Regions from separate parts of the Desulfomonile tiedjei DSM 6799 genome, predicted to be linked through region 1. Evidence: riboswitches for the same ligand, from Rfam matches in the RefSeq annotation. Region 1 holds a riboswitch; each other region holds the start of a gene.
What was found. Region 1 has a riboswitch for cobalamin ahead of DESTI_RS04945 (alcohol dehydrogenase catalytic domain-containing protein). Riboswitches for the same ligand answer to the same signal wherever they lie in the genome.

Region 1 (2,200 bases):
GGCTCTTCTCCGAGAATTGTCTTTTGTCGTTTTCAATATTTCAGTCCTCATTCTCGTGTTTCAAATTTTAGTCAACTGAGAGTCAACATGAATGCGGAATCTGCGGTGCATTTGTGTCTATGTGGGACACATATCTAATCCCTTAAAGTCCTCTTGTCAAGCCATTATTGTGATGTTTAGTCGATAGGTGTCTTTTCGTGTCTAGGTAAGTAAAAAGGGATTCCTAATCCGCAGGTCGCAAGTTCGATCCTTGCCGGGGGCACCACAGATGAATCGTAACCAAGCTATTGGCCGTTTGTCCTACATCCTTTTTCTTTCTCAGAATCACTACTGTGCCCATTATATGTACTTGTCCTGAGAACAGGCCTTATTTATGGCTGATCAATGATGTCAGCGCGAGTCCGGTCTCACCTTTTTCTTGACACCTTACCCTTCTTCTGAGAATCTTTAAGAACATACGTCGAGGCGCCAACGGAACACGGTAAAAACCGTGGCGGTCCCGCCGCCGTAACCGGAGACGAAACGTGCAAAACCACTGTCCGGCTTCAGCCGAATGGGAAGGGCACGTGGAGAGAGACCCGGAAGCCGGAAGACGAGCGCTCCGACGAGGGTAACCGATGGTAAAGGAACGCCCTGCTGCTGAAACGCGGCAGGGCTTTTTATTTTCTGTGATGGTTCACAGCGACAAATGCAGAGATATGTGCCGGCACGGAGGCACGGCACCTACCGATTTTCGAGCTCTTTTCGCAATCGGCAATAATTCTGACATCTGCTATAGGAGAAACCTATCGTCTCGAATCGCCTTACAGACCAAAGCGCCTGCTTAGAAAGGTTCTGATGTGAAAGCACTTCGACTTCACCAGGTGGGTGAACTGAGGCTCGATGAGGTGACACTGCCCGAGCCCTCTCCTGAAGAAACCGTGGTCCGCGTGCGTTACTGCGCACTATGCCGCACGGACGCCAAGATGTGGCAGAAGGGCCAACGAGACCTCGTCTTGCCGCGGGTGTTGGGTCATGAGGTCTCTGGAATCGATCTGACCTCCGGGCGTGAAGTGGTCGTCTGGCCCGGTGCGACCTGCGGTAGTTGCAGTTTCTGCATCCAGGGATCGGAAAACCTCTGTCCCGACATCCACATTATGGGGTTCAACCGGGACGGCGGACTCGCGCAGGCCATGGTTGTGCCGAAGGAATCGCTGATTCCCGTACCTGCCGGCGTCTCATTGCGGCTCGCCTGCTTGGCCGAACCGTTGGCGTGTTGTCTCAATGCGCTGCATCAAATCCAGACCCGGCCCGGTGATCGGATACTGGTCTTCGGGGCCGGGCCTGTGGGTCTTTTGATGGGACTCGCAGCTCGGTCTTTTTCCGCGCGGGCTTTCGTCGTGGAAAAAGAACCGGCGAGGCTTGAACAGAGCCAGGTCTATTTGGATCGCCTCGGCATCCCAGCCGGCACCCAACCTTCCGCCAAGGGTTTTGATGCTGCGATCAATGTCTGTGCTGCCACGGACACCCTTTTCTCGGGACTTCGTTCGACCCGCGCGGGAGGAAGCTTCTGCCTGTTCAGCGGATTGCCTCATGAGGACACCATCACTTCCGACGTTGTCAACGAAATCCACTATCGACAACTTCGTGTCACTGGAGCGTACGGTTGCACGCGAGCACAGTTTCATGAAGCACTCGACATTATCAGGCAGCATGATCGGGACATCGAGCTTTTAGTAGAAGGGGAGATCACCCTTGAAGAAGTGACCGGCCATCTCCCTCGAATCGCTGACGGTCAGGCGCTCAAGATTTTGGTTCGAATCGAATGATGCCATTTTGCATTCAAGATGTGCTTACTGCACTGACCTGGCTCCGCAGGTCAGTGCTTCGGCTTTAACGAGAACTATCTGGACTGAAAGTCCGTATGACCTGGGATGTGGGGGCTTTCGAGAGTCCTGCCATTCCTTGCCGTCATGCCGGTTTTACTACTGTGAAAGGAGACACCATGGCGACCGAACTGCAATTGCGGGAATTCGGACGGCTGACGTCGGCCGTTGCTCTGGGACGTACACTCAGCCGAGACGAAGCCCGTGAAGCGTACCGACAGATCATTCTTAATGAACAACCGGAACTTCAACAGGGGGCATTCCTCATGGCCCACATTTCCCGCGGCCCCACCATCGAGGAACTGGGAGGTGCCTGGGATGCGCTCGATCGCCAC
Region 2 (2,200 bases), 2.8 Mb from region 1:
CGCCCTGAAATTGTTCTTGTATTCACATAATCTCCAAATCTATCGTCATACTTGACCTTTCATCAGCTTTGAAGTGATGAGTTCACAAGAAAATCATCACCAAAATGGCATTATACTTAGTTTGTATGTGTTTTCAACAAAGCAACATGCGAGAGCGTAAATCTTACAGATTCCACGCGACGGATGCGATTTTTCGATGATGCAGCACGGACAATGCCGGAAATTCATGAAGCCGAACATTTGCTGAATCCGGAGGATTGCACGAATTCATCTCCTCACTTTGAGTGAATTTGTGCACGGATCACAAAACAGCTTGACATCTCTCGACCAGTGTTGATAGGATTTGTTTGATAGTCTTTTATTCTTAGTCCAAACCAACGTGCTTTGGGGAAGTCGGTGAAAGACCGACGCTGCCCCGCAGCTGTGACCGTGAACGAAATCCGCTAATAGCCACTGGAAGAAATTCTTTCGGGAAGGCGCGGAGACTAGGTCGAAACGGAAGCCAGAATACCCAAGCATGAAGGTCACCGAAGATGTCCTGCGCGGGCGGGATGGGTGAAAGCACGCAGACCACCCTCTTTCGCCCCAACGCGCGAAGGAGGGTTTTTTGGTTTCAGGCTGTACTCGTTTCTAAAATGAAGAGCAGGTAAGGAAACCCCAGGTTCCGATGGCGCCGGAACCCAGGGCAAGCGGGAATCTCATGTGCATTCCCTTCCCGCCATTATCCAAGCCTAAGCTCCTCAAGTCAACATCACTTTTTCTCGGCATGTTTGGACGGCCAAACAGCAGGTGTCGAAGTTTATCCGTATCTACCGCTGCACATTGGAGCCGGAACTGGAAGAAAAGGCAGGACATTGAGCCTGCTGTTCATTCCAGAATGGTGAGTGCAATCCGGATCATTTTTGGGTGAGAGTTTTGTCTCATGAGGAGGAATCCAATGAAGAGGAGTTTTATAGGATTAGTCGTCACACTTATCGGTCTATCGTTAGGTGTTCAGATGCAATGCCAGGCGGGCGGTATTTGCCCACCTCCAGGCTATTCGTCAATGCCATACACTCCGGGCTATATTGGCCCCCAGTCCCCATATCCAACCATGCCGGCGAACCCCGGCCACATGTCGCGGCGTGGAGGAGCCTGCAATCAGGCACCTCTTTCGTGTGTCCCTGTTCCCCACAAAGTTAGATCGTTTTCTGGGCCGGAATCCGTACACGACCCCAAACTCGTACCACTCTATGTTCGTGATCCCGGGCCGGTCAGACCTATCATTCAATGTACGGTGGGGCTGGCTGGAGCGGCGTTGGCATTGCCTTTCAGAATTGCCGAAATACTGTGCCCTGTTCCCAGAGGAACATGCAAGCCAGTGAATGCGCCTTCCTGCGGTCCAAATTATCCTGTTCCGCAGAGAGTGTCCGGTTGTTATCCGACGCAATCTCCCGCTGGTTGTTTTCCTGTTTGTCGGAGACCTGTTACCTGCGCTCCGGGCGGGCCTGCGGTTGCGCCGCTACCGCCGGTACCTTGTGTACCGACATGCAGTCCAAACCTTCCACCGATGCTTGTGGAAGAGTACCAGTTTCCGGCGCTGGCCCCCCAAAACCTCTTATCAGGAATCTGGAATTTGCCGGGAAGTCTGCTCCGAAATGGAAGATTTGCCGGAGACATTCACAAAGCTTCTCCGTGTGCTCCACCTATTTGTCGGTAGCCGATGCGAGGCTGTCGAGTTCAATTTCCCTGAGGACATATTAATCGGAGATGCAGACATGAGGGATTCAACTACTCTTCTCTATATCATAGTCGTTTGGTTCGTTTTAACGTTGACATGCTCCTTTGGCCCCGCACTAACAACGGTTAATGCACAGCAGAGATCGTCTTCAGAAACGGCACAGAATCTGCCGACAGAGCAGCTTGCTCCTGTAGAGATCGAAGCCCCGCGTCAGGATCGGCGGCAATCGCAAGCGAGAACCGGGACTACCGACGGGGGGTTTGGCACAGGCGATCCAATTCCTTCAGGCCAACCGGGTTCCGACTATCCACTTACTCCCGGTGAAGTGGTCTCCACAGGAGGGCGGCCTCAGAATCTCGCGAATGTACCCGCTGCAGTCAGTATCGTCCCGAACCGGGGCGTAGAATCGTTAGGGTACATAGGGGTTCCAAACATGATTCAAGGCCAGCCGGGTGTATATACGTCGGGCTATTCCGCTAC
Region 3 (2,200 bases), 2.0 Mb from region 1:
GTGCGGCTGTCCACGGGTTGACGAGACTGTCTCAAAATTCTCGAATCCACAGAACATCGTGCCACGATTCGCCATCGTGGTAGGGGCAGGTCTCGTGCCTGCCCTCCCGCAATGACCGGCACGGAGGCCGGTCACTACCGGGCACCCACGGGGGGCGCTCCTACAGTCAGTCTGGAGAGATGATGAGAAATTCGTGGCACGATCCGGGATAAATTTTGACTTTTGAGACAGTTTCTGACACCCGTGGCTACTATTGGGGCCGCCCTTCCAGGGCGTGCCCGGCTATGACTAAATGGTTACGCATTTGTAACGATTCAGTTACGCGGGGTAGAGAGAATCTTTTCTCGGATCACAGTCCTTCCAACTTTCCAAATCCCCCCAAACCCCCCTTTACTAAGGGGGGAATTTCGGGTTGCTTCTTTACCCCCCTTTTATAAAGGGGGGGGGAGGGGGGATTTTCCCCACGTATAACTGAATGGATACACGCATTTCACCGTTTTTGCTTGACAAGGCTCGCTGTTGCGGGCACTCTAAAGAAAAAAGTTGTGCTCTTGAAGACATGATACTGACGGAACACGGTGCAATTCCGTGGCGGACCCGCCGCTGTAATCGGTGACGAAGCTCGCATAGCCACTGTTCGGTTCCAACTGAATGGGAAGGGCGAGCGGAGGAAGACCCGAAAGCCAGAAGACGAGTGTCAGGTCTTGGGAAAGCTGATGGTAAAAGCAACCCCTACCTTTGAGGTAGGGGTTTTTTATTGAGCAATCACAGGGAGGACGCAATGAACACAGCAAAAGCACTCACACAGGATGGTCGTTCGCTAACGTTTACGCGGGTAGATACTGAATCTCTCGTTGGCGCGGTGCTGTTCGGTCTCGTCTTTGTGCTCGTGCAACAAGTCGCACATCGCATCGATGCTGTCATCAACCCGGCATGCGTCATCGTTGGTGGAGTGACTTGGGCAACCATGACAGCGCTTGTCGCGCTCCTGTATCGCCAACCTGCAGGATTTATCACTGGCGAAGTCGCTGCTCTCGTGGCTCTCGCGACGGGATTGTCACCATTGGCGCTTTTCTTCATCCCCGCAAATGGCCTGGGCTCACTGGTTTTTTCGCTGGCTGTTCGTAATTGCACCGACATGACGTGGTCAAGGATTCTCCTGGCCCAAGTATCCGCAAATGTGGTGGGAAACCTTTGTGTCGCTGTCGGTCTCAGGACGATTTTGAATCTGCCTTACCCTGTCATTGGAATTGCTGCGGCTATAACCTGCGTTGCCGGCATAATCGGAGGGACGATCCTCACAAAATTGATCTATGGAAACCTTGTACGATCCGGACTGACAAAATAGTGTTCGCCTGTATTTGTAGAGAACATCGGGAAGACTGTCTGTAGCGTAGAAGATTCATCGACTTTTGCCCGGGTCCGTACCGCGGCAGGTTAGGATAATGTATGAGTCAAGATTGGCGCGATTTCATCAGATTGTACGAGCAGAACAATCCTCGCGATGTTCTGCGTATTACGGAAGAGCTGAATGCCGTATGGGAACCGACTGCGATCATAATGGAGTTAGAACGTATGCGGCGATATCCTCTGGTGATTTTCGAGAAGATTTCAGGGCGGGATTTTCCGGTGGTGGCAAATCTCCTGGCTGGCAGGGAACGGCTTGCACGTGCTCTGGGGGTAACTGCAGAAGAGATAGGGTCTTCTTTCGCAGATCGCATTCAACGGTCAATACCCGTCGAGATCGTCGAAGCGCCGGCTTTCCTGCAAAACCAATTTGTAGGTGCAGAGCTGGATTTGACCAAATTACCCATCCTCACGCATTTTCCTATCGATGCAGGTCCGTACATAACTGCAGGGCTAGTAGTAGCTCGAGACCCGTACACAGGGGCGGAAACCTGCGGTTACCATCGGATGCAGCTAAAAGGAAGAGATAAGCTTGCCGTCAGTCTCCATTCCCGGCAGCGTCTATGGGAATATTTCCGGAGGGCAGAGGAGCAAGGGAGAAATCTGGAAGCAGCCGTTGTTCTCGGTGTACATCCAGCCATCTCATTGGGATCGATGGCGCTTGTTCCCTACGATGAAAGCAAGTACCCGAGAATAGGGGCGCTCCTGGGACAACCCATGCAGGTCGGCAGATGCAGCCACATAGACCTTACAGTTCCGGCATGGTCCGAGATAGTGATCGAAGGGGAAATTC
Region 4 (2,200 bases), 1.2 Mb from region 1:
GCCGGCAACGTATACGCCGTCAGCGCCTTTCTCGAAAGCCCGGAGCAGGAAAACCGGCGTAATCTTTCCTGTGCAAGGCAGTCGGATAACTCGTATATTGGTAGGATATTCAAGTCTCATGCTGCCGGCGAGATCCGCCGCGCCGTACGCACAATAATGACAACAAAATGCTACTATAGTGGGCTCGAAATCTGCCATGAGTGAAGTCTCCTGGATCTAAGTATCTGCTGGAAAAACGATGGGTGAGCATCAAATTTAAACCAACAGCAGAAAAAAATCAAGAAGTCAAAATCATGAGGCCTGATGTTCTCCATCTCAAAGTGCGACAATGTCTGATCTTCCCTGTTGCCGTTTCACTGCGGAAATCCCGATCAGGCTCATTCCGAGGATCGATGACAACGTATAAAGAATTGCCAAAAGTGGTATCCGATTGAAATAAGAATGTTGGTGGGTGCCGTGCCTCCGTGCCGGCACATCTTTAATATGATCAATGATATCGATATAATGGACCGACAGGGACGCCGGTTCCCACCAGTATCTTGTGTTGGAGCATGGGATAAACGTCAAAATTTTTGGCAATCGCTATAAAGATTGGAGTGCACGGAAAAACTTCATTGCGCGACATGCTGTAGCAAACGGTTGCGCCCACGGCTACGTTCGGTCGCGCTTCCAGCGACTTTTTCGGGTCAGGATCGGGGTGTCGACACAGTTTCCCGGATTTTTTTCCTTGACTGTTGTAGCCTTCGACCGTTATCCTACTAGTTAAGGTTCAGTAATTGGGCTATCCTAAAAATCAGGATTTTAGGGAAAACGGTGCAAATCCGTTGCGGACCCGCCGCTGTAACCGGGGATGAAAGCCGCAATACCACTGTCAATTCTTGATGGGAAGGGCGGCGAGTAAAACGAACCGGAAGCCAGAAGACCTGCCCATGGGAGCTATAGCGTCACGCTCTTCGCGGTTCGAGAGCATGGCAGCAGGATGAAAAACGGCATCCTCGGGCATACCCGAGGATTTTTTTATGCTTCTGACCATCGATTCTCCTTCCGCACACTGCCTCTGGCACGGGCAGGTTTCCTGTCGCTACGCGCTTAGCGTATATTTGTTTTTGTATTCAGGATGTTGAGACGCTTATGTGAACTCCGGTCAGGGAGAATTTTCCGACTGAGCCTTTTACTCATGTTGGAAAGCTACTTGAATTTTTCCGGATTGTTCCTCAAAATAGCATAATAAATAGGTCTCAAATGGCGAGGATCGTTCTTATCACAGGCGGTAGTCGAAGCGGAAAAAGTGATTACGCTTTGAATCTGGCCGAATCTCTTCCCGGATCTCGTGGCTTCATTGCGACCTGTCAGCCGAAGGACGCAGAAATGGCTGAGCGGGTCAGAAAGCACAGAGAGCAGAGAAGCGATAGATTATGGGACACTATTGAGGAACCCGTCGCAATCGCTCCAATTCTCGCTCAGTCCAGGCATTCCGTTTATCTTGTCGACTGCTTGACCCTGTGGATTAGCAATCTGATGTACCAAGCTTCATTGCAGGAAAAAGACTTTACCGAATACGAGCTGATCTCGGTAGTGGGAGAATTGCTGGATGCCTGTTCCCTTTCAAATGCAACAGTCGTATTCGTCACCAATGAAGTGGGATCGGGAATTGTCCCCGAAAACCCTCTGGGACGCTTGTACAGGGATCTTGTCGGACGCTGTAATCAGATAATTGCCACAAAGGCCGATGAGGTCATGCTCGTTGCGTGCGGATTACCACTGACTCTTAAGGAAAGGACTTCTTTATGAATTTGGTCGAACAGACAATCGCCGGGATAGAACCGGCTGACACATATTTTCGCAATAGAGCCAAGGAAAGGCTGGACATGCTCACCATGCCGCACTGGGCATTGGGCAGACTCATGGACCTAGCCATGGATCTTGCCGGGATGACCGGATCGATGAACCCGAAATTCGATAACCGGGTCATTGTGACCATGGCGGGGGATCATGGCGTTACAGCGGAGGGCGTGAGCAAATACCCTGCAGAAGTTACGGTTCAGATGGTTCACAACTTTCTGCGCGGCGGAGCCGGAATCAACGCGCTTGCCAGGACTGTAAAAGCAGATGTAGTCGTGGTGGACATGGGCGTGGCCGGAGAAATTGAAGGAGTCGAAGGCCATCTGAATTTTGTCTCAAGGCGCATCCGGCCGGGCAC

Region 2: another riboswitch for cobalamin. It lies ahead of DESTI_RS30825 (hypothetical protein); the one in region 1 lies ahead of DESTI_RS04945 (alcohol dehydrogenase catalytic domain-containing protein).
Region 3: another riboswitch for cobalamin. It lies ahead of DESTI_RS24380 (hypothetical protein); the one in region 1 lies ahead of DESTI_RS04945 (alcohol dehydrogenase catalytic domain-containing protein).
Region 4: another riboswitch for cobalamin. It lies ahead of cobU (bifunctional adenosylcobinamide kinase/adenosylcobinamide-phosphate guanylyltransferase); the one in region 1 lies ahead of DESTI_RS04945 (alcohol dehydrogenase catalytic domain-containing protein).

Annotation. Positions count from the first base shown of each region.
Region 1 is NC_018025.1:1,166,496-1,168,695, reverse strand. Features, by position in the region: cobalamin riboswitch at 425-616, shown strand; gene DESTI_RS04945 (alcohol dehydrogenase catalytic domain-containing protein) at 840-1,808, shown strand; gene trpD (anthranilate phosphoribosyltransferase) at 1,985-2,200, shown strand, end outside.
Region 2 is NC_018025.1:3,945,699-3,947,898, forward strand. Features, by position in the region: gene trhA (PAQR family membrane homeostasis protein TrhA) at 1-26, opposite strand, end outside; cobalamin riboswitch at 346-533, shown strand; gene DESTI_RS30825 (hypothetical protein) at 938-1,699, shown strand; gene DESTI_RS16685 (TonB-dependent receptor) at 1,758-2,200, shown strand, end outside.
Region 3 is NC_018025.1:5,685,546-5,687,745, forward strand. Features, by position in the region: cobalamin riboswitch at 571-692, shown strand; gene DESTI_RS24380 (hypothetical protein) at 782-1,348, shown strand; gene DESTI_RS24385 (UbiD family decarboxylase) at 1,450-2,200, shown strand, end outside.
Region 4 is NC_018025.1:6,447,763-6,449,962, forward strand. Features, by position in the region: gene DESTI_RS27750 (hydrogenase iron-sulfur subunit) at 1-198, opposite strand, end outside; cobalamin riboswitch at 764-945, shown strand; gene cobU (bifunctional adenosylcobinamide kinase/adenosylcobinamide-phosphate guanylyltransferase) at 1,243-1,791, shown strand; gene cobT (nicotinate-nucleotide--dimethylbenzimidazole phosphoribosyltransferase) at 1,788-2,200, shown strand, end outside.